4 regions of the Pantoea rwandensis genome follow, and region 1 is predicted to be linked to each of the others. Evidence: predicted binding sites of a transcription regulator. Region 1 holds the regulator's gene; each other region holds the start of a gene.
The links. Region 1 encodes PurR, which represses purine synthesis genes. Its sites were predicted from a motif close to CANGCAAACGTTTGCNTG; they were not measured.
Positions count from the first base shown of each region.

Region 2: purM (phosphoribosylformylglycinamidine cyclo-ligase) is a predicted target of PurR. The motif match lies at 1,510-1,527, and genes of this name have one in related genera.
Region 3: tusA (sulfurtransferase TusA) is a predicted target of PurR. The motif match lies at 1,589-1,606, and genes of this name have one in related genera.
Region 4: gcvT (glycine cleavage system aminomethyltransferase GcvT) is a predicted target of PurR. The motif match lies at 3,595-3,612, and genes of this name have one in related genera.

Region 1 is NZ_CP009454.1:2,944,253-2,950,038, forward strand. Features, by position in the region: gene LH22_RS13395 (C40 family peptidase) at 322-1,107, shown strand; gene LH22_RS20620 (YnhF family membrane protein) at 1,196-1,285, opposite strand; gene purR (HTH-type transcriptional repressor PurR) at 1,559-2,584, shown strand; gene punR (DNA-binding transcriptional activator PunR) at 2,581-3,492, opposite strand; gene punC (purine nucleoside transporter PunC) at 3,601-4,803, shown strand; gene cfa (cyclopropane fatty acyl phospholipid synthase) at 5,113-5,786, shown strand, end outside.
Region 2 is NZ_CP009454.1:1,725,598-1,731,383, forward strand. Features, by position in the region: gene purN (phosphoribosylglycinamide formyltransferase) at 1-410, opposite strand, end outside; gene purM (phosphoribosylformylglycinamidine cyclo-ligase) at 407-1,447, opposite strand; gene upp (uracil phosphoribosyltransferase) at 1,688-2,314, shown strand; gene uraA (uracil permease) at 2,388-3,671, shown strand; gene hda (DnaA inactivator Hda) at 3,765-4,466, shown strand; gene arsC (arsenate reductase (glutaredoxin)) at 4,463-4,810, opposite strand; gene LH22_RS07880 (beta-barrel assembly-enhancing protease) at 4,816-5,786, opposite strand, start outside.
Region 3 is NZ_CP009454.1:203,163-208,948, forward strand. Features, by position in the region: gene LH22_RS00920 (zinc/cadmium/mercury/lead-transporting ATPase) at 1-1,284, shown strand, start outside; gene tusA (sulfurtransferase TusA) at 1,281-1,529, opposite strand; gene LH22_RS00930 (7-cyano-7-deazaguanine/7-aminomethyl-7-deazaguanine transporter) at 1,838-2,503, shown strand; gene LH22_RS00935 (DcrB family lipoprotein) at 2,743-3,300, shown strand; gene glgP (glycogen phosphorylase) at 3,620-5,786, opposite strand, start outside.
Region 4 is NZ_CP009454.1:1,376,558-1,382,343, reverse strand. Features, by position in the region: gene gcvP (aminomethyl-transferring glycine dehydrogenase) at 1-1,937, opposite strand, end outside; gene gcvH (glycine cleavage system protein GcvH) at 2,037-2,423, opposite strand; gene gcvT (glycine cleavage system aminomethyltransferase GcvT) at 2,443-3,540, opposite strand; gene ubiI (FAD-dependent 2-octaprenylphenol hydroxylase) at 4,076-5,278, opposite strand; gene ubiH (2-octaprenyl-6-methoxyphenyl hydroxylase) at 5,299-5,786, opposite strand, start outside.

The DNA.
Region 1 (5,786 bases):
CTTCAGCCCCACACTGAAAACGGGATTTTGCGTTACCGACCGGCTGATCGCCATGTTTGTTAAGTGCAAACAGGATAGATAACATTTTCCTATCATTAATAAGCATGAACAAATTAATAATTAGCAATAATTTCGCTGCGTTAAACAGCTGAAATCGCTCAATTTAGCGACATTATCTGCCTGGTAACAGATTAATGGAAAAAGGCCTTACCTTTTGGAAAAAAAGTGGATTAGAATTGCTTCGGCGCTGATCGTTGATCAGATTTCTCTTACTCTGCCGCAGCCTGCTTTTTGCCAGACTGCTTAACCTGTAACCGGACTATGCGTTTACTGATTACGCTTTTCATACTGGCTTTTGCCCAACTGTTCTTTAACGTGGCTTCTGCTTCCCAGCATGCCCCGATTAATGCCAGTTTGCATAACGCCGAGAAAAAAAGTGCGCGCGAAGATGAGCGCCGCAAGCGACGCCCGGTTAAAACAACGGCTAAAAAGTCTCGCCTGACTACCGTGCAGAAGCTCAAGCTGAAAAAGCAGAGTAAAACCGAAACCGCCTTAAACAAATCCAGCCGCAAAAAATCCCTGCTGAAGTCGCCATTGAAAAAGTATGGCCATCAACGTCTCGCGAAAAAGTCCCCTGATATGGACGATGACGTTCAGGGACTCACCGGTATCAAGATGAGTAAATCCCACCGCCTGCGCTACCAAAAGGCACGCGAAACCGCGATGACGAAGTTGATGGGACAACTGGGCAAGCCTTACCAGTGGGGGGGCACCTCACCTCATACCGGTTTCGATTGCAGTGGTTTGGTGTGGTACGCGTATAAGGATTTGGTGAAATACAAATTCCCGCGCACGGCGAATGAGATGTATCACCTGCACGATGCCGCACCTATTAAGCGTGAGATGCTGGAGAAAGGGGATTTGGTATTCTTCCGCATCAATAATCGCGGGACTGCCGACCATGTGGGCGTTTACCTCGGCAACGGTAAATTCATCCAGTCTCCACGCACCGGTAAAGACATTCAAATTAGTGCATTAGGCGAAGACTACTGGCAGAAACACTATGTGGGTGCGCGCCGTATGATGACACCAAAAACTATTCGCTAATTGTTGCGCAACAACATCCTGTGGCTCTCGCCACAAAAAAAGCCGGACGCTTAATCAGTGCCGGCTTTTTTTATTGATGCGTTTTGAATCAATGAAGAATGGCAGTGAAGCTAAACGCAATAATCATCAACAGTGCGCCAACCGTGGTCATTAGCGCCAGCTTTAAATCTGTACTCATCACTACTCCTTAGTCACACATTTATTATGGTTAAAACAATTTTCGCACAGCGGTGGGCAAAAATCTCGTCTTATCCGCGTTGGCTTGCTAGAATCGCCGCCTTTCGTTGCGCAACTGATTTTGCGCATGCTGTATTTACAGCCTGCTGAAGTGATTTTCCCTGCCTGAAACGGCAGATTTGCCCCCTTTTTAGGGCGTAAAACCCTTCGCAGACGCAAACGTTTAACAATATACTTATCAGTAAGTTGCGATAAGCCGGGGAGTACCTTTTTCATGGCAACAATTAAAGATGTAGCGAAACGCGCCGGTGTATCAACTACCACTGTTTCGCATGTCATCAACAAAACGCGTTTTGTCGCAGAGGAAACGCGTAACGCCGTATGGGAAGCGATCAAAGAGCTGCACTATTCGCCGAGCGCCGTTGCGCGCAGTTTGAAGGTGAATCACACCAAAACGCTGGGACTGTTGGCCACCTCCAGTGAAGCGCCCTATTTTGCCGAAATTATTGAAGCCGTTGAGAACCACTGTTTCGAACGCGGCTATACCTTGATTCTGGGCAATGCGCATAACGATTTACAAAAGCAGCGCGCTTATCTGTCGATGATGGCGCAAAAGCGTGTGGATGGTCTCTTAGTCATGTGCTCCGAGTATCCTGACGATTTACTGCAGATGCTGGAAGAGAACCGCAATATCCCGATGGTGGTCATGGACTGGGGCGCCTCTCGCGGCGACTTCACCGATACCGTGCAGGATAACGCCTTCCACGGCGGTTATCTGGCGGGTCGTTACCTGATTGAGCGCGGTCACCGTGATATTGGTGCCATTCCGGGCCAAATGGAGCGCAACACCGGCGGGGGGCGCCATGCGGGCTTCCTGCAGGCGATGAGCGAAGCCGGTGTGACTGTGCGGCCGGAATGGGTGGTTCAGGGCGACTTCGAGCCAGAATCAGGTTATCAGGCGATGCAGCAGATCCTTAATCAGAAACAGCGTCCGACCGCCGTGTTCTGTGGTGGCGATATCATGGCGATGGGCGCGATTTGTGCCGCCGATGAGATGGGGCTGCGCGTGCCGCAGGATATCTCCGTTATTGGCTATGATAACGTGCGCAACGCGCGCTATTTCACCCCGGCGCTGACCACGGTCCACCAGCCGAAGGCTCAGTTGGGCGAGAAAGCACTGGAAATGTTACTGGATCGTATCACCAGCAAACGCGAAGAGCCGCAAACCATAGAAGTGCAGCCAACATTGATTGAGCGCCGCTCTGTGGCGGACGGTCCATTCCGCGATTACCGCCGTTAATGCTGATTTTCGCTGAGCCATTCGTGGTTCAGCGTTTCAGCATCGCCGAGATAGGCGAGTAACCACTCCAGCGCGGGTGACGCACGCTGTTCTGACCAGCTGACGCAGCAGGGGCTTTCCGGAAACGGCTGCGGCAGTGATAACTCCACCAGCGCGCCATTGTCGAGTAAAGGTCGCGCGAGGTGGCCTGGCACCATGCCCACGCACAATCCCGCCTGCAAACAGTCCATTCCCGTTTCCCACTCTGGCACCACTAAACGCCGCTGATTATCCAATGTCCAGGTCATGCGTCGTGGTAATGCGCGAGAGGTATCTTCCAATACCAGCGATGGCCAGGCACGCAGCGCTTCTTCATTGAGTTCAGCATGCGCGGCCAGAGGATGGTCGGGACTGACCACACAACGCCAGTTAAGGGCACCCATGTCCTGAAACGCAAAACGTCCGCCTACAGGGATCGCCTGAGTGGCGCCAATCGCCACATCGACCCGCCCGTCCGCTAAGGCATCCCATACACCGTTAAATACCTCGTAGCTGATAATCAATTCCATATCAGGGAAATGACGGTAAAAGTCCTTTACCATTTGCCGGGTACGCTGTGGTTTTACAATGCAATCCACGGCAATACTGAGTTGTCCGCGCCAGCCATTCGCCAGTTGCTGGCACTGCCTGCGGGTTGCCAGCATTTTTTTGATAACAGATCGCCCTTCCCGCACAAAATGCTCGCCTGCAGGGGTTAAAACCACCTCACGGTGCTGACGCTCAAACAACGGCACGGCCAACCAGGTTTCCAGCTGACGCACCGTGTAGCTGACGGCAGAGGGCACGCGATGCAACTCCTGGGCCGCAGCACTAAAACTGCCATTGCGCGCGACAGCGTCCACCACTTCCAGCGCATATTCAGACCACATATTTTTGCCTTCAAAAATTTTAACAGCACTGCGCAAATATTAGCGTTTCACAAAGAATGACGCACTCTTTTACACTCCCCGGCGTTCAATCTGCCAATGAGAATCACTATGTTGTCGTCAAAAGGATTTATTCCCTACCTTGCTGTGCTCAGTATGCTCGGCTTCCTCGCTACGGATATGTATCTGCCCGCCTTTGGGGACATGCAACGCGACTTCGCCACCGCACCGGGCACCATCAGCGCCAGCCTCAGTCTGTTTCTCGGTGGATTTGCCTGCGCGCAGGTATTCTGGGGACCGCTGTCAGATCGTTTTGGACGTAAACCGATTTTACTGGCAGGTTTGACGATTTTTGCCCTGGGTTGCCTGGGGATGTTATGGGTGACGGACGTCAACATGATGCTGGCACTGCGCTTTGTGCAGGCAGTTGGTGTGTGCGCCGCTGCCGTCAGTTGGCAGGCACTGGTGGTCGATCGCTATCCTAAAGCCCAGGCTAACAAAGTGTTCGCCACCATTATGCCGCTGGTTGCCCTTTCCCCCGCGCTGGCCCCTTTACTGGGAGCGTGGCTGATGGGCCATTTCCACTGGCGCAGCATCTTTATCGCGCTGACGATCATCACCGTGCTGCTGATCATCGGAACCTTGCCACTTGCCGCGCCTAAAAAAACCAAAGCCGATCATACCCCGCAACCCGGCTGGCTGAATCTGTTCACCACGCGTGTTTACAGCGGCAACGTGCTGATTTACTCGGCGTGTTCTGCCAGTTTCTTTGCCTGGTTAACCGGTTCGCCCTTCATCCTGGCGTCAGCGGGTTTAACCCCCGCCGATATTGGTCTGAGCTATATTCCGCAGACCATTGCGTTTCTGATTGGTGGCTTTGGTTGCCGTGCGATGCTGAGCCGTTATCAAGGGTCACAACTGCTGCCATGGCTGTTGGTGCTCTACAGCCTGAGCATTTTGAGTCTGTTTGTCGTCGCGATGATGCCCGCGCCCTCTTTGATTGCACTGCTGCTGCCCTTCTGCGGCATGGCACTGGCGAATGGCGCCATCTATCCGATTGTGGTGGCCACTGCATTAGCGCCCTTCCCACATGCCACAGGTAAGGCGGCAGGCCTCCAAAACCTGCTGCAACTGGGCTTATGCTTTATTGCCAGCCTGCTGGTCTCGGCCGGATTACAACAAGCGCTTTACAACACCACACTGGTGATGGTCGCCACGGTAGTTCTGGCATGGGCCGGTTTCATCTGGCAACGCAGCCTAAACGCACAAAGTGATATTGCTCACACCTCCTGTCCCTGCGAAGATAATCACTGATGCAACGAATATCGTTAGCAAACTAACGATAACCCGTTGAATATTGACCCACGTGAGCATATACTCAGTGGGTCAGCATTTCTGCAACAAATCAATAACATAATTGCATTATTTTTAAGCGACTCTGTCGCTGGGATGGCGTCTGCACGATCTTCCTCTCCTGATTGATGACAGACATTTCTATTCAGATTCATACCTCTGTAAAACGTCGGATATCTGGCGCACGGATTTTCCGTGAGTTCTCTCACAGGCCTTAGGAAATTGACTATTATTTCCACAGGTTCAAATCGGAAGGGTGATGGAGAAGCTATGAGTTCATCGTGTATAGAAGAAGTGAGCCTTGAAGAAAACCACTGGTTTCGCATCGTCAACGAATTACTGGAACGGGCTGATGTTGCAGTCAATGGCACACGCCCCTGGGATATTCAGGTCAAGCATCCGGATTTTTTCAAACGTGTTTTGCAGGAAGGATCGCTAGGTCTGGGCGAAAGTTATATGGATGGCTGGTGGGAATGCGAACAATTAGATGTCTTTTTCCATCGCGTTCTGCAACACCATCTGGATAAACAACTCCCGCGTCATTTTAAAGATACCTTGCGTATTGCGGCCGCGCGTTTAACCAATTTACAGTCGAAAAAACGTGCCTGGATTGTCGGGAAAGAGCATTACGACCTCGGTAACGATCTTTTTTCACTGATGCTCGATCCCTTTATGCAGTATTCCTGCGGTTACTGGAAAGACGCAGAGACACTGGAACAGGCTCAGTCTGCCAAGCTGGATATGATCTGCCGTAAATTGCAGCTTGAACCTGGCATGACGCTGCTGGATATCGGTTGCGGCTGGGGCGGATTGGCGGAATTTGCCGCACGCAATTACGGTGTTAAAGTGCATGGTGTGACCATTTCCGCAGAACAGCAGAAGTTGGCACAGCAACGCTGCGAAGGGTTGGACGTCACCATCTTGCTGCAGGATTACCGCGATTT
Region 2 (5,786 bases), 1.2 Mb from region 1:
ACCGACGTACCGTGTTCTTCATCACCATTCTCTAGCGCCTGACGATGGGTATGCAGTCCGGGATATTTCGGCAGCAGCGACGGATGGATGTTCACCAACCGGTCGTGATAATGCGCGACAAACGCCTGACTGAGAATGCGCATGTAACCGGCCAGCACTACCAGGTCGGGTGCATAGGCATCGATTTCCTGCATCAGTTGGCGGTCAAATGCATCGCGGTCGGCAAAGTCACTGGCGGCGAGGCTATGACCCGGTACGCTGGCTTCCTGCGCACGCGTCAAACCCAACGCTGAGGCTTTATTACTGAAAACGGCAGCGACGCTGCCGTTGATACGCCCGCTTGCGCAGGCGTCGAGGATGGACTGAAGATTGCTTCCGTTACCGGAGATCAGTACAACCAGTTTTTTCATGGATTAATAACCACTCGCTCTTCTGAGTCAGAGGCTTTAATCACGCCGATTTTCCACGCCTGTTCGCCAGCGTCGGTCATCAGCTGTACCGTTTTATCGGCATCGGCCGGGCTCAGCGCGATGATCATGCCCACGCCGCAGTTAAAGGTACGATACATTTCATGACGGCTGACGTTGCCTGCCTGCTGCAACCAGCTGAACACGGACGGCCACTGCCAGCTCTTCTCGTCAATCACTGCCTGAGTATTGTCTGGCAGCACGCGTGGGATGTTTTCCCAGAAGCCGCCACCGGTCAGGTGAGAAATCGCGTGCACATCCACCTGTTCGATCAGGCTGAGGATGTTTTTCACGTAGATGCGAGTCGGTGCCAGCAGGTGATCGGCCAGTGGTTTGCCCTCCAGCTGTTTGGTTTCTGGATCAGTCTGGCTGACTTCCAGAATCTTACGCACCAGCGAATAACCGTTCGAATGCGGGCCGCTTGAGCCCAGTGCGATCAGCACGTCGCCGTCCTGCACTTTCGATCCGTCAATGATTTCTGATTTTTCCACCACGCCGACGCAGAAACCGGCCACGTCGTAGTCTTCACCGTGGTACATGCCTGGCATCTCAGCGGTTTCACCGCCGACCAGCGCACAACCTGACTGCAGGCAACCTTCGGCGATGCCGGTGATCACCGCAGAAGCGGTATCCACATCCAGTTTTCCGGTCGCGTAGTAGTCGAGGAAGAACAGCGGCTCAGCGCCTTGCACAATCAGGTCGTTCACACACATCGCAACCAGATCGATACCGATGCTGTCATGACGTTTGAGATCCATCGCCAGACGCAGCTTGGTGCCGACGCCATCGGTTCCGGAGACCAGCACAGGCTCGCGGTATTTCTGCGGCAGCGCACAGAGCGCGCCAAAGCCACCCAGTCCACCCATGACTTCCGGGCGACGAGTTTTCTTTACTACGCCTTTAATACGGTCAACCAGATCGTTACCAGCATCGATATCAACACCGGCGTCTTTGTAGCTGAGAGAGGTTTTGTCGGTCACTGCGGAATCCCCACGCGAATTGCGGTTGGTGGCAAAAATTAAGCGCGCTAATTCTACCAGTGCAGGCAAACGTTTGCGAGTCCCATCTCATGCCGCTTTGCACAGCGCTGATTTTTCGCCAATCCTTATGATCACGCGGATCGCGCTAAGCCATTGACCAATGACAAGTGGCGCAGCGGCAAAAAGGCGGTATAATCCGGCGATTTTTTTTTAGCTCAACTCAATTCCGGGAGAACAATCATGAAGATCGTGGAAGTCAAACACCCGCTGGTCAAACATAAACTGGGCCTGATGCGTGAGCATGATATCAGCACCAAACGCTTCCGCGAGCTGGCCTCAGAAGTCGGCAGCCTGCTGACTTATGAAGCCACCGCCGATCTGGCCACCGAGCGCGTCACCATCGAAGGCTGGAACGGCCCGGTTGATGTCGATCAAATCAAAGGCAAAAAAATCACCGTGGTGCCGATCCTGCGTGCCGGCCTCGGCATGATGGAAGGCGTTCTGGAACACGTGCCAAGCGCGCGCATCAGTGTAGTTGGTGTTTATCGTGACGAAGAGACGCTGGAGCCGGTTCCTTATTTCCAGAAGCTGGTGTCAAACATCGAAGAGCGTCTGGCGCTGGTGGTTGACCCGATGCTGGCGACCGGTGGTTCGATGATCGCAACCATCGACCTGCTGAAAAAAGCGGGCTGCAACAGCATTAAAGTGTTGGTGCTGGTGGCGGCGCCAGAAGGGATTGCGGCGCTGGAAAAAGCGCATCCAGACGTTGAGCTTTATACCGCGTCAATCGATCAGGGATTGAACGAGAAGGGCTATATCATTCCGGGTCTCGGCGACGCCGGCGATAAGATCTTCGGAACGAAATAAATAAAGCATACAGCCGGCCAGAGAGTCGGCTTTTTTTTGGCAAAAAAATAAAACACAACTCAAGGGGATATCAATGACTCGTCGCGCGATTGGGGTTGACGAACGTCCACCGCTGCTGCAAACCATTCCACTCAGCCTGCAACACCTGTTCGCCATGTTTGGTGCTACAGTGCTGGTGCCAATTCTGTTCCATATCAACCCGGCCACCGTGCTGCTGTTCAACGGCGTCGGTACGTTGCTGTATCTGTTTATCTGTAAAGGCAAAATCCCGGCGTATTTGGGGTCGAGCTTTGCGTTTATTTCACCGGTGCTGCTGCTGTTGCCACTGGGTTATGAAGTGGCGCTCGGCGGCTTTATTCTCTGTGGTTTCCTGTTCTGCGTGGTGGCGTTGATTGTCAAAAAAGCCGGCACCGGCTGGCTTGACGTGATGTTCCCTCCCGCCGCAATGGGCGCGATTGTTGCGGTGATCGGTTTGGAACTGGCGGGCGTGGCGGCCAATATGGCCGGTCTGCTGCCAGCCGATGGCACGTCACCTGACAGTAAAACCATCATCATTTCCATGGTGACGCTGGCGGTCACGGTGTTTGGTTCCGTGCTGTTCCGCGGCTTCCTCGCCATCATCCCGATTCTGATTGGTGTGCTGGCAGGCTACGCGCTCTCATCCTTTATGGGCATTGTGAACTGGCAATCGGTCGCCGATGCGCCGTGGTTTGCACTGCCAACCTTCTACACGCCGCGCTTCGAATGGGCCGCGATGTTGACCATCCTGCCTGCGGCGCTCGTGGTGATCGCTGAGCACGTTGGCCACTTAGTCGTTACCGCCAATATCGTGAAAAAAGATCTGATCCGCGATCCCGGCCTGCACCGCTCGATGTTTGCTAACGGCTTGTCCACCATGATCTCCGGTTTCTTCGGTTCCACGCCAAACACCACTTACGGTGAGAACATCGGCGTGATGGCGATTACCCGCGTATACAGCACCTGGGTGATTGGCGGGGCGGCGATCTTCGCGATTCTGCTCTCTTGCGTCGGTAAACTGGCGGCCGCGATTCAGGCGATCCCGGTACCGGTAATGGGGGGTGTTTCTCTGTTGTTGTACGGGGTGATCGGGGCTTCCGGTATTCGCGTATTGATTGAATCTAAAGTGGATTACAACAAAGCACAGAATCTGATCCTGACCTCGGTGATCCTGATCATCGGCGTCAGCGGCGCGAAAGTGCATATCGGCGCTGCAGAACTGAAAGGCATGGCGCTGGCCACTATCGTTGGCGTCGCGTTGGCACTGATTTTCCGCGTAATCAATCTGTTACGGCCCGAGGAAGTGGTACTGGATGCCGAAGAAAAGCGCGAAAGTTAATGCGCTTTGCCGGGCAGGGAAGCCTGGTTCATCTCTTGCAAGGATCGTGATAAACTTGCGCCGTTTTCTGCCTGCTCATCCGTTGAGGTACTTCTGAACACGCCGGCACAGCTTTCACTGCCACTCTATTTACCCGATGATGAAACCTTTGCCAGTTTCTGGCCGGGGGAAAATCCGTCTTTGCTGGCGGCGCTGCAAGGCGCACTTTCTCAGCAGCACGGCAGCTATCTCTATTTCTGGTCACGCGAAGGCGGCGGCCGCAGCCACCTGTTACACGCGGCCTGCGCAGAGATGTCGGCGCGTGGTGAAGCGGTAGGCTATGTTCCGCTGGATAAGCGCACCTGGTTCGTGCCGGAAGTGTTGGATGGCATGGAGAATCTGGCGCTGGTGTGTATCGATAATATCGAATGCATTGCCGGTGATGCGGAGTGGGAGATGGCGATTTTCGATCTCTACAATCGCATTCTTGAAATCGGCAAAACGCGTTTGTTGATCACTGGCGATCGTCCTCCGCGTCAGCTCAATCTTGCACTGCCCGATCTTGCATCACGTCTCGACTGGGGCCAGATTTATCGCTTACAACCGCTTTCTGATGAAGACAAACTCCAGGCGATGCAGTTGCGTGCGGGGTTGCGTGGTTTTGAGTTACCGGAAGATGTCGGGCGCTTCCTGCTGAAACGCCTCGACCGCGAAATGCGCACGCTGTTTGATACGCTTGATCGATTGGATCGCGCCTCTATCAGCGCGCAACGCAAGCTCACCATTCCCTTTGTGAAAGAAGCGCTGGGGCTTTAAATAATCTCCAGCACCGCTTCAGGTGGACGACCAATACGCGCCTGGTCACCGTTGATCACGATGGGGCGTTCAATCAGTTTGGGATTGTCCACCATCGCCTGGAGCAACTGCTCTTCACTCAACTGCACGTCGGCCAAATTCAGCTCTTTATAAAGGTCTTCTTTACGGCGCATCAGGTCGCGCGCACTGCTCATGCCTAGCTGCCGCAGCAGTTTTTTCAGCGTCTGCATGTCAGGCGGTGTCTCAAGATACAGCACCACATCAGGTTCAATGCCTTTATCCTGCAGCAGCGCCAGGGTTTCGCGGCTCTTGCTGCAACGCGGGTTGTGATAAATGCTCACCATTATTTTTATCCTTTCTGATACTGACGGAACCGCTTCTGCAGTTCGCGGAACTGATCGATGCGTGCATCGTAACGTGCCTGTTTCAGGCTGCCGAGTGGCACCTGGGCGCTGGCACTGCTCAGGGTGGTGATCGCCTGATCGAGCTGGCCATTGAGTGCTAATCCTTCCGCTCGTGCCGACAACTCCTCATCCCGTAATCCCTGTGCTGCCGAGGCTTGTGCCAGCAAATCCCAGGCATTGACGTCATCAGGGTGGGCAAAGGTATAACGATTGAGGATGCGCGTGGCGTTAGCGGGCTGTTTCGCCTCGACATAAGCGTTAGCGAGGTTGAGCTGTAGCACCGGATTGGTGCTGCTACCTTTGGCACTGGTTAGCATGTTGATCGCCTGCTGAGGCTGGTTCAGACCGATGTCGATATCCGTCATGATATCCAGCAACCAGACGTTATCCGGCTGTTTCGCCAGCATCGGGGTGATGATTTTTTTTGCACTGTCGAAGCTTTTCGCCTGCAGGAACTGCACTGCTTTGCCATATTGCGATGCCATCTGCTCGCGCGAATTGCCTTTAGCGTATTCATTCAACAGATCATCGGTCAGCTGATTACGGCCTGTGGCATACATACCCAACGAGCGCACCTTCGCCATATAGAAGCCTTCAGATGACTGAACCACCACCGGGCGCATCTGGTTGGCACGGTTACGCGCATCGGCTAAACGGCTATCCGGTAAGGGGTGAGTGAGCAAAATTTCCGGGGGTTTAGAAGAGAAGCGGCTTTGATCGGCGAGCTTTTGCAGGAAACTCGGCATCGCCTGCGGATCGAAACCGGCGCGTTGCAGCACCTGAATGCCGATGCGGTCAGCTTCCTGCTCGTTGGCTTGAGTGAAGCTGATCATGCCCTGCTGCGTGCCCGCCAACGTACCGGTCAATGCTGCCATCCCGGCTTGTGGGCTGGCTATGGCGAGCAGAATCGACCCCA
Region 3 (5,786 bases), 1.6 Mb from region 1:
AGCGTCGATCGTCTGGTCACGCTGAAAGTGATCTCCCAACCTGGCCAGAGCGCGATTGACCGCATCCTGCAGCTTATCGAAGAAGCTGAAAGCCACCGTGCGCCGGTTGAGCGTTTTATTGATCGCTTCAGCCGCATTTATACGCCTGCCATTATGCTGCTGGCGCTGTTAGTGATGGTGCTGCCGCCGCTGTTAGTTGGGGCCGCGTGGTTGCCGTGGATTTATAAGGGCCTGACGCTGCTGTTGATTGGCTGCCCTTGTGCGCTGGTGATTTCAACTCCCGCAGCGATCACCTCTGGCTTGGCAGCGGCAGCGCGTCAGGGCGCCCTGATCAAAGGCGGAGCCGCGCTGGAACGTCTTAGCCGTATCCAGAGCATCGCATTCGATAAAACCGGCACCCTCACCCTAGGTAAACCGCAGGTGACCGAGGTCGATTCCTTCAGTGCGATGGATGAACACGAGATGTTGCGGATGGCAGCTGCCGTGGAGCAAGGTTCCAGCCATCCATTGGCGATCGCCATCGTGCGCGAGGCAGAAAAGCGCCAGCTCAAGCTACCGCGCGCCCGGCAGCAGCAAACGCTGGCTGGCAGCGGTATCCGTGCGCAGATTGATGACGTGACGTTTCAGCTGCTGGCACCGCGCGATATCTCCACGCTCACCGTCGACCAGCAACAGGCGATCGCGCAACGGGAAGCGCAAGGTAAAACCGTTGTGGTGCTGTTGCAGGATGAGACGGTGCTCGGCACCCTGGCGTTGCAGGATCAGCTACGCGAGGAAGCCGTCACGGCGCTGGCACAGTTGCACGCGCTGGGCATTAATAGCCTGATGCTGACTGGCGATAACCCCCGTGCGGCAGCGGCGATGGCGGCGCAACTCAACATCGATTATCGCGCCGGCTTGTTGCCTGCCGATAAAGTGGAGATGGTGCGCAAACTGGAGCAGCAGCAGCCGCTGGCTATGGTGGGCGATGGTATTAACGACGCTCCGGCGATGAAAGCCGCCACCCTCGGCATTGCCATGGGCAGCGGCACCGATGTCGCGCTGGAAGCCGCCGACGCCGCGCTGACGCAAAACCGCCTGGCGATTCTGCCGCGTACCGTGGCGCTGGCCCGTCGCACGCGTGCCATTATCCGTCAAAACATCGCGATAGCGCTGGGGCTGAAAGGCATTTTCCTGATCACCACACTGCTCGGTTTCACCGGTTTGTGGCTGGCGGTGCTGGCCGATTCAGGTGCGACAGCGCTGGTCACAGCCAACGCGTTGCGATTACTGCGACAGCGTTAAGCCGTGCCTTTCTGAATCAAATACTGGTACGGCAACGTTTCCGTCTGCTGTGCCAGCAACTGATGTTCCATAAAGCGGCAAAAACCGGGAATATCACGCGTGGTGGCCGGATCGTCGGCAATGATCAGTAAGGTTTCGCCCGCCTGCATGGTGCGCACGGTTTTACGCACCATCATCACCGGCTCTGGGCAGCGCAGGCCAAGTGCATCAAGCTTGTGGTCTGGCGCAGAAAAGGGATCGCTCATGATTCTCTGTCTTCATTCAAGATGGGCGCTCATTCTAGCGCGCTAAATGCACAGCGCAAGGCGATAACGATTGCGTTAAAATTAACCATTGCATTAATTGCGCAACGCGCTAAGATCGCCGCCGTTTTTTTACCACATTGCTCAATCCTCGAAATAATTCTCGCTGTAGTAAGGCGGCAAGAGCGTGTATCCCCCAGGAACTTACACAAGTCAGTGACTGAGGTACGCGAACGCAGCCAACGCCGCAACAACGCGAAGTATGAAGAGGATTGTTGGGTTCCCTCACCCCATTACTAAAAAGGTCTTACATGATTGATTTCTCTGCACGTCAGCGCATGCATGCGCTGTTTTGGCTATCGCTATTCCATTTGCTGGTGATCACTTCCAGTAACTATCTGGTACAGCTGCCGGTTTCCATCTTCGGCTTCCACACCACCTGGGGTGCCTTTAGCTTTCCGTTTATCTTCCTTGCTACCGATCTCACCGTGCGCATCTTTGGCGCGCCGTTAGCCCGTCGTATTATTCTGGCGGTGATGATCCCGGCGCTGTTTATCTCTTACGTGGTGTCCTGCGTGTTCTATCAGGGCGAATGGCAAGGATGGGCATCGCTGGAACAGGTGAATCTGTTTGTCGCGCGTATCGCCAGTGCCAGCTTTATGGCCTATGCGCTGGGCCAAATTCTGGATGTCCACGTTTTTAACCGTTTGCGTCGTTTACCGCAGTGGTGGATCGCCCCTGCAGCGGCCATGTTCCTCGGTAATATCAGCGATACGCTGGCCTTCTTTTTCATCGCCTTCTACAAGAGCCCAGACCCGTTCATGGCCGCGCATTGGGTGGAGATCGCAATGGTGGATTACAGCTTCAAAGTGCTGATCTGCATGATTTTCTTCCTGCCCGCTTACGGTGTGTTGCTGAACAGCCTGCTGAAGCGTCTGGCTGAACGCTCTTCTCAACGCCAGGTGAATTTCGGCTAATTGCACATAGACGAAACGCGACAGCACGCTAAGATTTCCTGACAGACCGGCGGTTGCTTTTGACCGCCGATTCCGTTTTGATAGCCGTCATACTTCAAACGGCTGATCTGTTGGCCGCGCGCGGTTTTCCCACTTCCTTACTCACGTAAGCGCCGGGGAGACGCGCTGGCGACCTTTTTGACGCTTGAATTATTTAGGCTAAAAGCCTGAACGACTGGAATCATGTAAAAGGGAAAAGAATGCGTAACTTAGTGAAATATGCAGGTATTGGTTTGTTGGTATTGGGTCTCGCGGCCTGTGACCAGAAGAAAGAGGATGCTGCTGCGGGCAGCAACGGTGCCAGCGCCAGCCAGTCGGCCCAGACTGTCAACCTGATGGACGGCAAGCTGAGCTTCACTCTGCCTGCGGGCATGTCGGATAAGAGCGGCAAGCTCGGTTCTGAATCCACCAATATGCATGTGTACGCCGATGAAACCGGTCAGCGCGCCATTATCGTGATTGCTGGTGACCCAACCAACGAAGCGCTGGATGCCCTGTCACAGCGTCTGGAACAACAACAGCGCGGTCGCGATCCGCAGTTGCAGGTGGTTTCCAATAAAGCGGTGACGCTGAAAGATCAATCTGCTCAGCAGCTGGATACCGTGATTTCGGCCAACAACCAGACGTCATGGTCTTCCGTGATCCTGGCAAAAGTGGATGGCAAACTGCTGACCCTGCAAATTACCCTGCCAGCGGATAACCAGCAGCAGGCGCAGAGCGATGCCGATGCCATTGTGAAGAGCATCACTCTGAAGTAATCCCCTTCATCCTGCGAACTGCAGATGCGTTGGCTGCGTTTAAATGATGTTGGGATCATAGTTATTGTTAACTACGCGCAGGGAAGCGAAGGAGCAGGCTGGGATAGCTCAGGGGCTGGCAATCCACAGCGCTGAACAGAATGAGCCTGCCAGGAGAGCCCGCAGGACGCGGGCGAAAGGCTGGGCGGCACACGATGTGCCATCCCCGCCGGTCCGCCAGGCTGACGAATGAAGTGAAGGAACCGCGTCAGCGGCGCGAGGACGCCAGCCGCAAACCCATACCAGACTGCGTTAGCCCCCGCCCTTTAGACTGCTTGCTTTACAACCTCACCGGCGAAATATGCCAGATCTCATCCGCGTATTCCTGAATCGTTCTGTCCGCTGAGAAGTAGCCCATATTGGCGATATTCAATGCCGCACGGCGCTGCCACTCATCTGGCTGGCGATAGAGCTTATCCACCTTATCCTGCGCATCGACATAGCTGCGATAATCGGCCAGCAGCTGGTAGTGATCGCCGAAATTCACCAACGCATCAAACAGATTGCGATAGCGACCTGGCTCACCTGGACTGAATGCGCCGCTGGCAATTTGCGTCAGCGCCAGGTGCAGCTCGGCATCTTCCTCATAATATTTACGCGGGTTGTAGCCATCCTTGCGCAGCTGCTCGACCTGCGGCGTGGTGTTGCCGAAGATAAAGATATTCTCCTCACCAACATGCTCGCGCATCTCGACGTTCGCACCATCCAGCGTACCGATGGTCAACGCGCCGTTGAGGGCAAATTTCATGTTACTGGTACCCGATGCCTCGGTTCCCGCGGTAGAAATTTGCTCAGAGAGATCCGCCGCCGGAATAATGATCTGCGCCAGGCTTACGCTGTAGTTGGGAATAAACACCACCTTCAGCTTGTTCCTCACCTGGGGATCGTTGTTGATCACATTGGCCACATCGTTGATCAAATGAATGATGTGCTTCGCCACGTAATAGGCGGATGCCGCTTTACCGGCAAAGATATTCACGCGTGGCACCCAATCCGCAGTAGGATCAGCTTTGATGCGGTTGTAGCGCGTGATGACATGTAACACATTGAGCAACTGACGTTTGTATTCGTGAATGCGTTTGATCTGCACATCGAACAGCGCATGCGGATCCAGCACGATATCCATATTCTTCGCCACCCAATCCGCCAGACGCTTTTTGTTGGCGAACTTGGCATCGGCAATCTGCTCGATGAAGGCCGGATAATCAATGTGCGGCGTCAGTTCACTCAACTGACTGAGATCGGTACGCCAGGTGCGACCAATAGTCTCGTCCAATACATCGGACAGCGCCGGGTTGGCCAGCGCCAGCCAGCGACGTGGCGTCACGCCATTGGTTTTATTACAGAAACGCCCAGGGAACAAGCGCGCGAAATCAGCAAACAGCGACTGCACCATCAGATTGGAATGCAGCTCTGAAACGCCATTCACCTTGTGGCTGACCACCACCGCCAGCCACGCCATGCGCACCTTACGGCCGTTGTTTTCGTCGATGATCGAGATGCGCGACATCAAATCCCAATCGTCCGGATAATATTCCTGGATGGTTTTCAGGAAGTAATCATTGATTTCAAACACGATGCTGAGATGGCGCGGCAGAATCTTGCCGAACATGTCCACCGGCCAGGTTTCCAGCGCTTCACTCATCAACGTGTGGTTGGTGTACGAGAACACCTGGCAAGTGACCTCAAAAGCGTCATCCCAGCTGAACTTGTGCTCGTCGATCAACAAGCGCATCAATTCAGGGATGGCTAAAACCGGGTGGGTGTCATTGAGATGGATAGCAATTTTATCCGCCAGGTTGTCCCAGGTTTCATGCATTTGCCAGTGGCGACTCAAAATATCCTGCACCGTGGCGGAGACGAGGAAATACTCCTGACGTAAACGCAGTTCACGACCAGAATCGGTAGAATCATCCGGATAGAGCACGCGCGATACGTTCTCTGAGTGGTTTTTATCTTCCACCGCCGCAAAGTAATCACCCTGGTTAAACTTGCCGAGGTTGATCTCATTGCTGGCCTGCGCGCTCCACAAGCGAAGCGTGTTGGTGGCATCGGTGTCGAAACCGGGAATGATTTGATCGTAAGCCGCCGCGATAATCTCTTCGGTTTCCAGCCAACGTACGCGCGCGCCTTCATGCTGCAGACGGCCACCAAAGCGGACTTTATAGCGGGTATTGAAGCGCTGGAACTCCCACGGATTGCCGTATTCCAGCCAGTAATCCGGAGATTCACGCTGCTGACCGTCGACAATGTTCTGCTTGAACATGCCGTAGTCATAACGAATGCCATAACCGCGTCCCGGCAAGCCGAGCGTGGCGAGCGAGTCGAGGAAACAGGCCGCTAAACGACCCAGGCCGCCATTGCCAAGCCCCGGATCGTTCTCTTCGTCCATCAGTTCACTGAGATCGAGCCCCATCTCGTCCAGCGCCTGATTGAGATCGTCATAG
Region 4 (5,786 bases), 1.6 Mb from region 1:
AGCTCATCGCCAACCTGAGCGGCTTTCTCACGCAGATCGCCGAGATCGATGTTGCCTTGTTTATCACAGGCCACCACCACCACTGCCATGCCCGCCATCTGTGCAGATGCCGGGTTAGTGCCGTGTGCAGAACTTGGGATCAGGCAGACATTACGTCCCCCTTCATTGCGGCTTTCGTGATAACGACGAATCGCCAGCAGACCGGCATACTCACCCTGTGCGCCAGAGTTGGGCTGCATGCAGAGTGCATCGTAACCGGTGAGCTGCACCAGCCACTGTGACAGCTGGCCAATCATCTGCAGATAGCCTGAAGCCTGTTCTGCCGGGCAGAATGGATGAAGTTCAGCAAATTCTGGCCATGTAATCGGGATCATTTCGGCAGCAGCGTTGAGTTTCATGGTGCAGGAACCGAGCGGGATCATTGCCTGGTTCAGTGCCAGATCCTTTTTCTCCAGGCTGTGCATGTAACGCATCATCTCGGTTTCGCTGTGATGACGGTTAAACACGGGATGGGTCAGGAACTCGCTTTCACGTGACATGCCTGCCGGAATAGCACTGTTTTCTGCGGCTACGCTGGCATCCAGGGCATCAATTTCCTGACCATGTGCATCACCCAGCAGAATCGCAAACAAAGCCTGCACGTCTTCACGTGAGGTGGTTTCATCCAGTGTGATACCCACGCCGTTAAGCACGTCACTGCGCAGATTAACGCCAAAGCTCAGCGCACGATTCAGCACTTCCGCTTTATCGGCTACTTCAACGGTTAAGGTGTCGAACCAGCTGTTGTGGCGTAGCTTCAGGCCACCCTTTTTCAGACCCGCGGCCAGAATGCTGGTCAAACGATGGATGCGCGAGGCGATACGCTTCAGGCCCACTGGACCATGATAAACCGCATACAGACCGGCGATGTTCGCCAGCAGCACCTGAGAAGTACAGATGTTGGAGTTGGCTTTCTCACGACGGATATGCTGTTCACGCGTTTGCATCGCCATGCGCAGCGCGGTGTTGCCTGCGGCATCGCGCGAAACGCCAATGATACGGCCCGGCATGGAGCGTTTGTGCTCATCGCGGCTAGCGAAGAAGGCGGCGTGCGGACCGCCGTAACCCATCGGCACACCAAAGCGCTGAGCGGACCCGAAAACGATATCAGCGCCCTGCTTACCTGGCGCTTCTAACTGCACCAGCGCCATGAAATCGGCAGCCACGCTCACCACGACTTTACGGCTTTTCAGCTCGGCAATCAGTGCACGGTAATCATGCACTTCACCGCTGGTGCCCACTTGCTGCAGCAGCACGCCAAACAGGTCGTCGTGATCCAGCGCTTTGCTGGCGCTGTCGATGATCAGTTCAAAACCAAAGGTTTCTGCACGCGTGCGCACCACATCCAGGGTTTGCGGATGGATGTCTTCGGCGATAAAGAATTTACCGGCATTTTTCAGTTTGCTGACGCGCTTCGCCATCGCCATCGCTTCGGCAGCCGCGGTGGCTTCATCAAGCAGTGAAGCAGAGGCGATATCCAGCCCGGTTAAGTCCAGCGTCAGGGTCTGGAAGTTCAGCAGCGCCTCAAGGCGGCCCTGTGAGACCTCTGGTTGGTAAGGGGTGTATGCGGTGTACCAACCTGGGTTTTCCAGCATGTTACGCAGGATAACCGGCGGAGTGATCACGGCACTGTAGCCCATGCCGATCCAGGATTTGTAACGTTGGTTCTGACTGGCAATGGCTTTCAGCTCTGCCAGCGCTTGCTGTTCGGTCGCGGCATCACCGACCGCAGGCGGGCCTGGCAGTTGGATATCGGCAGGCACGATGGCGCTGATCAGTGATTCCAGAGAGCTGGCACCAATCGCTTCCAGCATGGTGGCCTGCTGCGCGGGTGTAGGACCGATATGGCGCTCAATGAAAGCACCGTTATGTTCAAGCTGGCTGAGAGTCTGGGTCATTTGCAGTAAATCCTGAATCGGGCTGGGTTACAAAAACGGCATTAAATCAGGCAGATAAAAAAGAAGGCGCTGCAGTGCAGCACCTTCGATGACTACCGGTTACTCGTCGATAGCGCCTTTATAGGCATCGGCGTCGAGCATAGAATCAAGTTCTGAAATGTCGCTGGCTTTGATACGGAATAACCAGCCCGCTGCGTACGGTTCGCTGTTGACCAGCTCCGGTGCATCGGCCAGTTCTTCGTTCACAGCAACGATTTCACCGCTTAGGGGGGCATAGATGTCTGAGGCGGCTTTCACCGACTCCGCGACGGCGCAGTCATCACCGGCAGCGAAAGTGGCGCCTACATCAGGCAGATCCACAAACACCATATCGCCCAGCAGTTCCTGCGCGTGTTCAGTGATACCCACAGTGAAGGTGCCATCGGCTTCTTTACGCACCCACTCGTGACTATCGCGGTATTTCAATTCATTAGGCACATTGCTCATCGCCATTTCTCCTGAAAAATTACTGAGCGACCGGTTTACCGGCGCGAACAAAAATCGGTTTAGTGACTTTCACCGGCATTTCACGATTGCGGATCTCTACAATCGCTTGCTCACCAATGCCCGCTGGCACACGTGCCAGCGCGATGCTGTAACCCAGCGTCGGGGAGAAGGAACCACTGGTAATAATACCCTGCTGTGGCTGACCTTGTTCATCGGTGAAACGCACCGGCAAGCCGTTTCGTAACACCCCTTTTTCGGTCATGATCAAACCCACCAGCTTTTCAGTGCCATGTTCACGTTGCGCTTCAAGCGCCTCGCGGCCGATGAAATCGCGATCGGCAGGTTCCCAGCTCACCGTCCAACCCATGTTGGCCGCCAGCGGTGAAACGCCTTCATCCATTTCCTGACCGTACAGATTCATCCCCGCTTCCAGGCGGAGCGTGTCACGCGCGCCCAGGCCAGCCGGTTTGACGCCTGCCGCCAGCAGTTTCTGCCAGAGATCGGCCGCTTCACTGTTCGGCATCGCAATTTCATAACCGGCTTCACCGGTATAACCGGTGGTGGCAATGAACAGATTTTCGCTTTGCACACCAAAGAACGGTTTCATGCCTGCCACCGCTTCACGCTGCGCCGCAGTAAACAGCGTCTGTGCTTTCTGCTGCGCTTGCGGACCTTGAACGGCAATCAGCGCCAGATCGTCACGTTCGGTGAGTTCGACACCAAACGGCTGAGCGTGCTGTTTGATCCACACCAAATCCTTCTCACGCGTCGCGGAGTTCACCACTAAGCGGAAAAAGTCTTCGGTCATAAAGTAAACAATCAAATCATCAATGACGCCAGCCGAAGCATTCAGCATGCCGGTGTAGAGAGCTTTGCCGGGTTGCGTCAGTTTGGCGACATCGTTGGCCAGCAGATAACGCAGGAATTCACGGGTGCGGACACCGCGCAGATCGACGATGGTCATGTGGGAAACATCAAACATACCGGCATCGTTGCGCACGACATGATGCTCATCCATTTGCGAGCCATAATGCAGTGGCATCATCCAGCCATGGAAATCCACCATGCGCGCACCGCATGCCTGATGCTGTTCGAATAGAGGCGTTTGCTGAGTCATAACCATCCTGTGAAAACAAGTGAGTGTGACGCGCCTGCGCCGCCTGTACCGGCTGACGCAAACGTTCTCTTTGTGCTGAAGTTACCACCGAACGCGGCGATTAACCATAAGGAAAACGAGGGCGAAACAGTATCACTCCCTTAGCACGCACCAAACCCAACCCAGAACAATTCACTGCATTTTTGTGATTAACTACGCATAAAATACAATTAAGAACGATAAACACAGCCTGATAATGGAACTCACGCCTCAGTACGGCAAAAAGGTCCGGAGAACTCGCAACACTATCATTAGTTAAAGTAATGCGAATTGACGAGTAAAATTAGAATAAATCAAACGAGGCGCAATTTGAGTGCAGAGACGCACCAGAGCAGTGCATAGGGTGAAAAAGCCATTTAATGTGCGCTTGTCTGAACACAGCCTGCAACGTCCCAGCGCAGACGTAGCGGTCACTTTTAGGATTGGCTTTTGGTATGACGAGACAGTGAATCTTGCAAAAAAAATGGCGCCTGAATCGGCGCCATTTGAAAAGAATTTAACGAATCCAGCTGGGCATATCATTGAGCCCCATGGCCTGTTTCAGCATCATCGGTTTTACGCCCGGCAGTGTATCCGCCAGTTTCAATCCCACATCACGCAGCAGCTTTTTCGCCGGGTGGGTGCCCGCAAACAGCTCACGGAATCCTTGCATGCCCGCCAGCATCATTGCCGCACTGTGCTTGCGGCTGCGCTCATAACGGCGCAGATAAAGGTGCTGTCCGATATCTTTGCCTTCCTGATGCAGGCGACGAATTTCACCGATCAGTTCTGCGGCATCCATAAAGCCAAGATTGACGCCCTGCCCGGCCAGCGGATGAATGGTGTGTGCGGCGTCGCCTACCAGTGCCAGGCGGTGTGCGGCAAAGTTACGGGCATAGCGCGCCATCAGTGGGAAGGTTTTGCGCTCGCTTTCAGCATGGCACAAGCCGAGGCGCATATCGAAGGCGACAGACAAATGCTGATTGAACAGCGCTTCTGGCATCGATTGCACCCGCGCCGCTTCCTGCGGCGACAATGACCAGACAATAGAACAGAGATGCGGGTCCTGCATCGGCAGGAACGCCAGAATGCCATCGCCATGGAACACCTGACGCGCAATCGCATCGTGCGGCATATCGGTGCGAATATTGGTAACCAGCGCATGATGATCGTAATCCCAGAAGGTAATCGGGATATCGGCTTTATCGCGCAGCCAGGAGTTTGCGCCATCCGCGGCAATCAGCAGGCGCGCACTCATCATGCTGCCGTCCTGTAAAGTGACGAACGCTTCGTTGTCGCCAAAGGCCACCTGCTGCAACTGCGCAGGGGCAAATAAGGTGATGTCGCTGCACTGACTGGCGCGCTGCCACAATGCGCTGTGAATCACTTCGTTTTCAATAATATGACCGAGATGGGATAAGCCTTGCTGCTCATCATCAAAGCTGATGGAACCAAAGCTGTCTTGATCCCACACTTCCATGCCGTGATAGGCACTGGCGCGCAACGCCAGGATGCTGGACCAGACATCCAGTTTTTGCAGCAGACGTTCGCTGGCAGCGTTGATCGCCGAGACGCGAATCGATGCGGCGCTCGCTGGGTCAAATTGTGGCTCAGGTGCTTTCTCCAGCACGGCAACGCGCAGGCCGCTGCCCTGTAATCCGCAGGCAACGGCCAGACCTACCATACCGCCACCGGCGATAGCCACATCAAATGTTTGCATTGCTGCCCCTTAATTCATGCTTAACGCTTTACCCAGCCGAGCGTGCGCGCGGCAAGTGGGTTTCGCAGCCATGGCAGATGGTCCATTGCCACCAGCCCAAGATTTCTTCCCGCCACTAAGGGCGCATAACGATTGGCAAACAGCCGCACCAGGCCATCGGTCACGCCGATTGTCGCGGAGCGATCCGGTTGACGACGCGCAGCGAAGTGCTGCAACACGCCATAGCTGCCCACATCCTGCTGCTGACGATGTGCACCTGCCAGCGTTTCCGCCAGCGACATCACATCGCGCAGGCCCAGATTAAAACCCTGGCCCGCAATCGGATGCAGCGTTTGCGCCGCATTGCCCACCAGCGCCAGGCGATGCGCTACCTGACGTTCAGCGGTTTGCAGCGCCAGCGGATACACTTCGCGCTGGCCGGCATGGGTGAAACGCCCTAAGCGCCAGCCAAACGCTTGCTGAAGCTCGTGCAGGAAGGTCGCATCGTCCCACTGTTTAACTGTCGCTT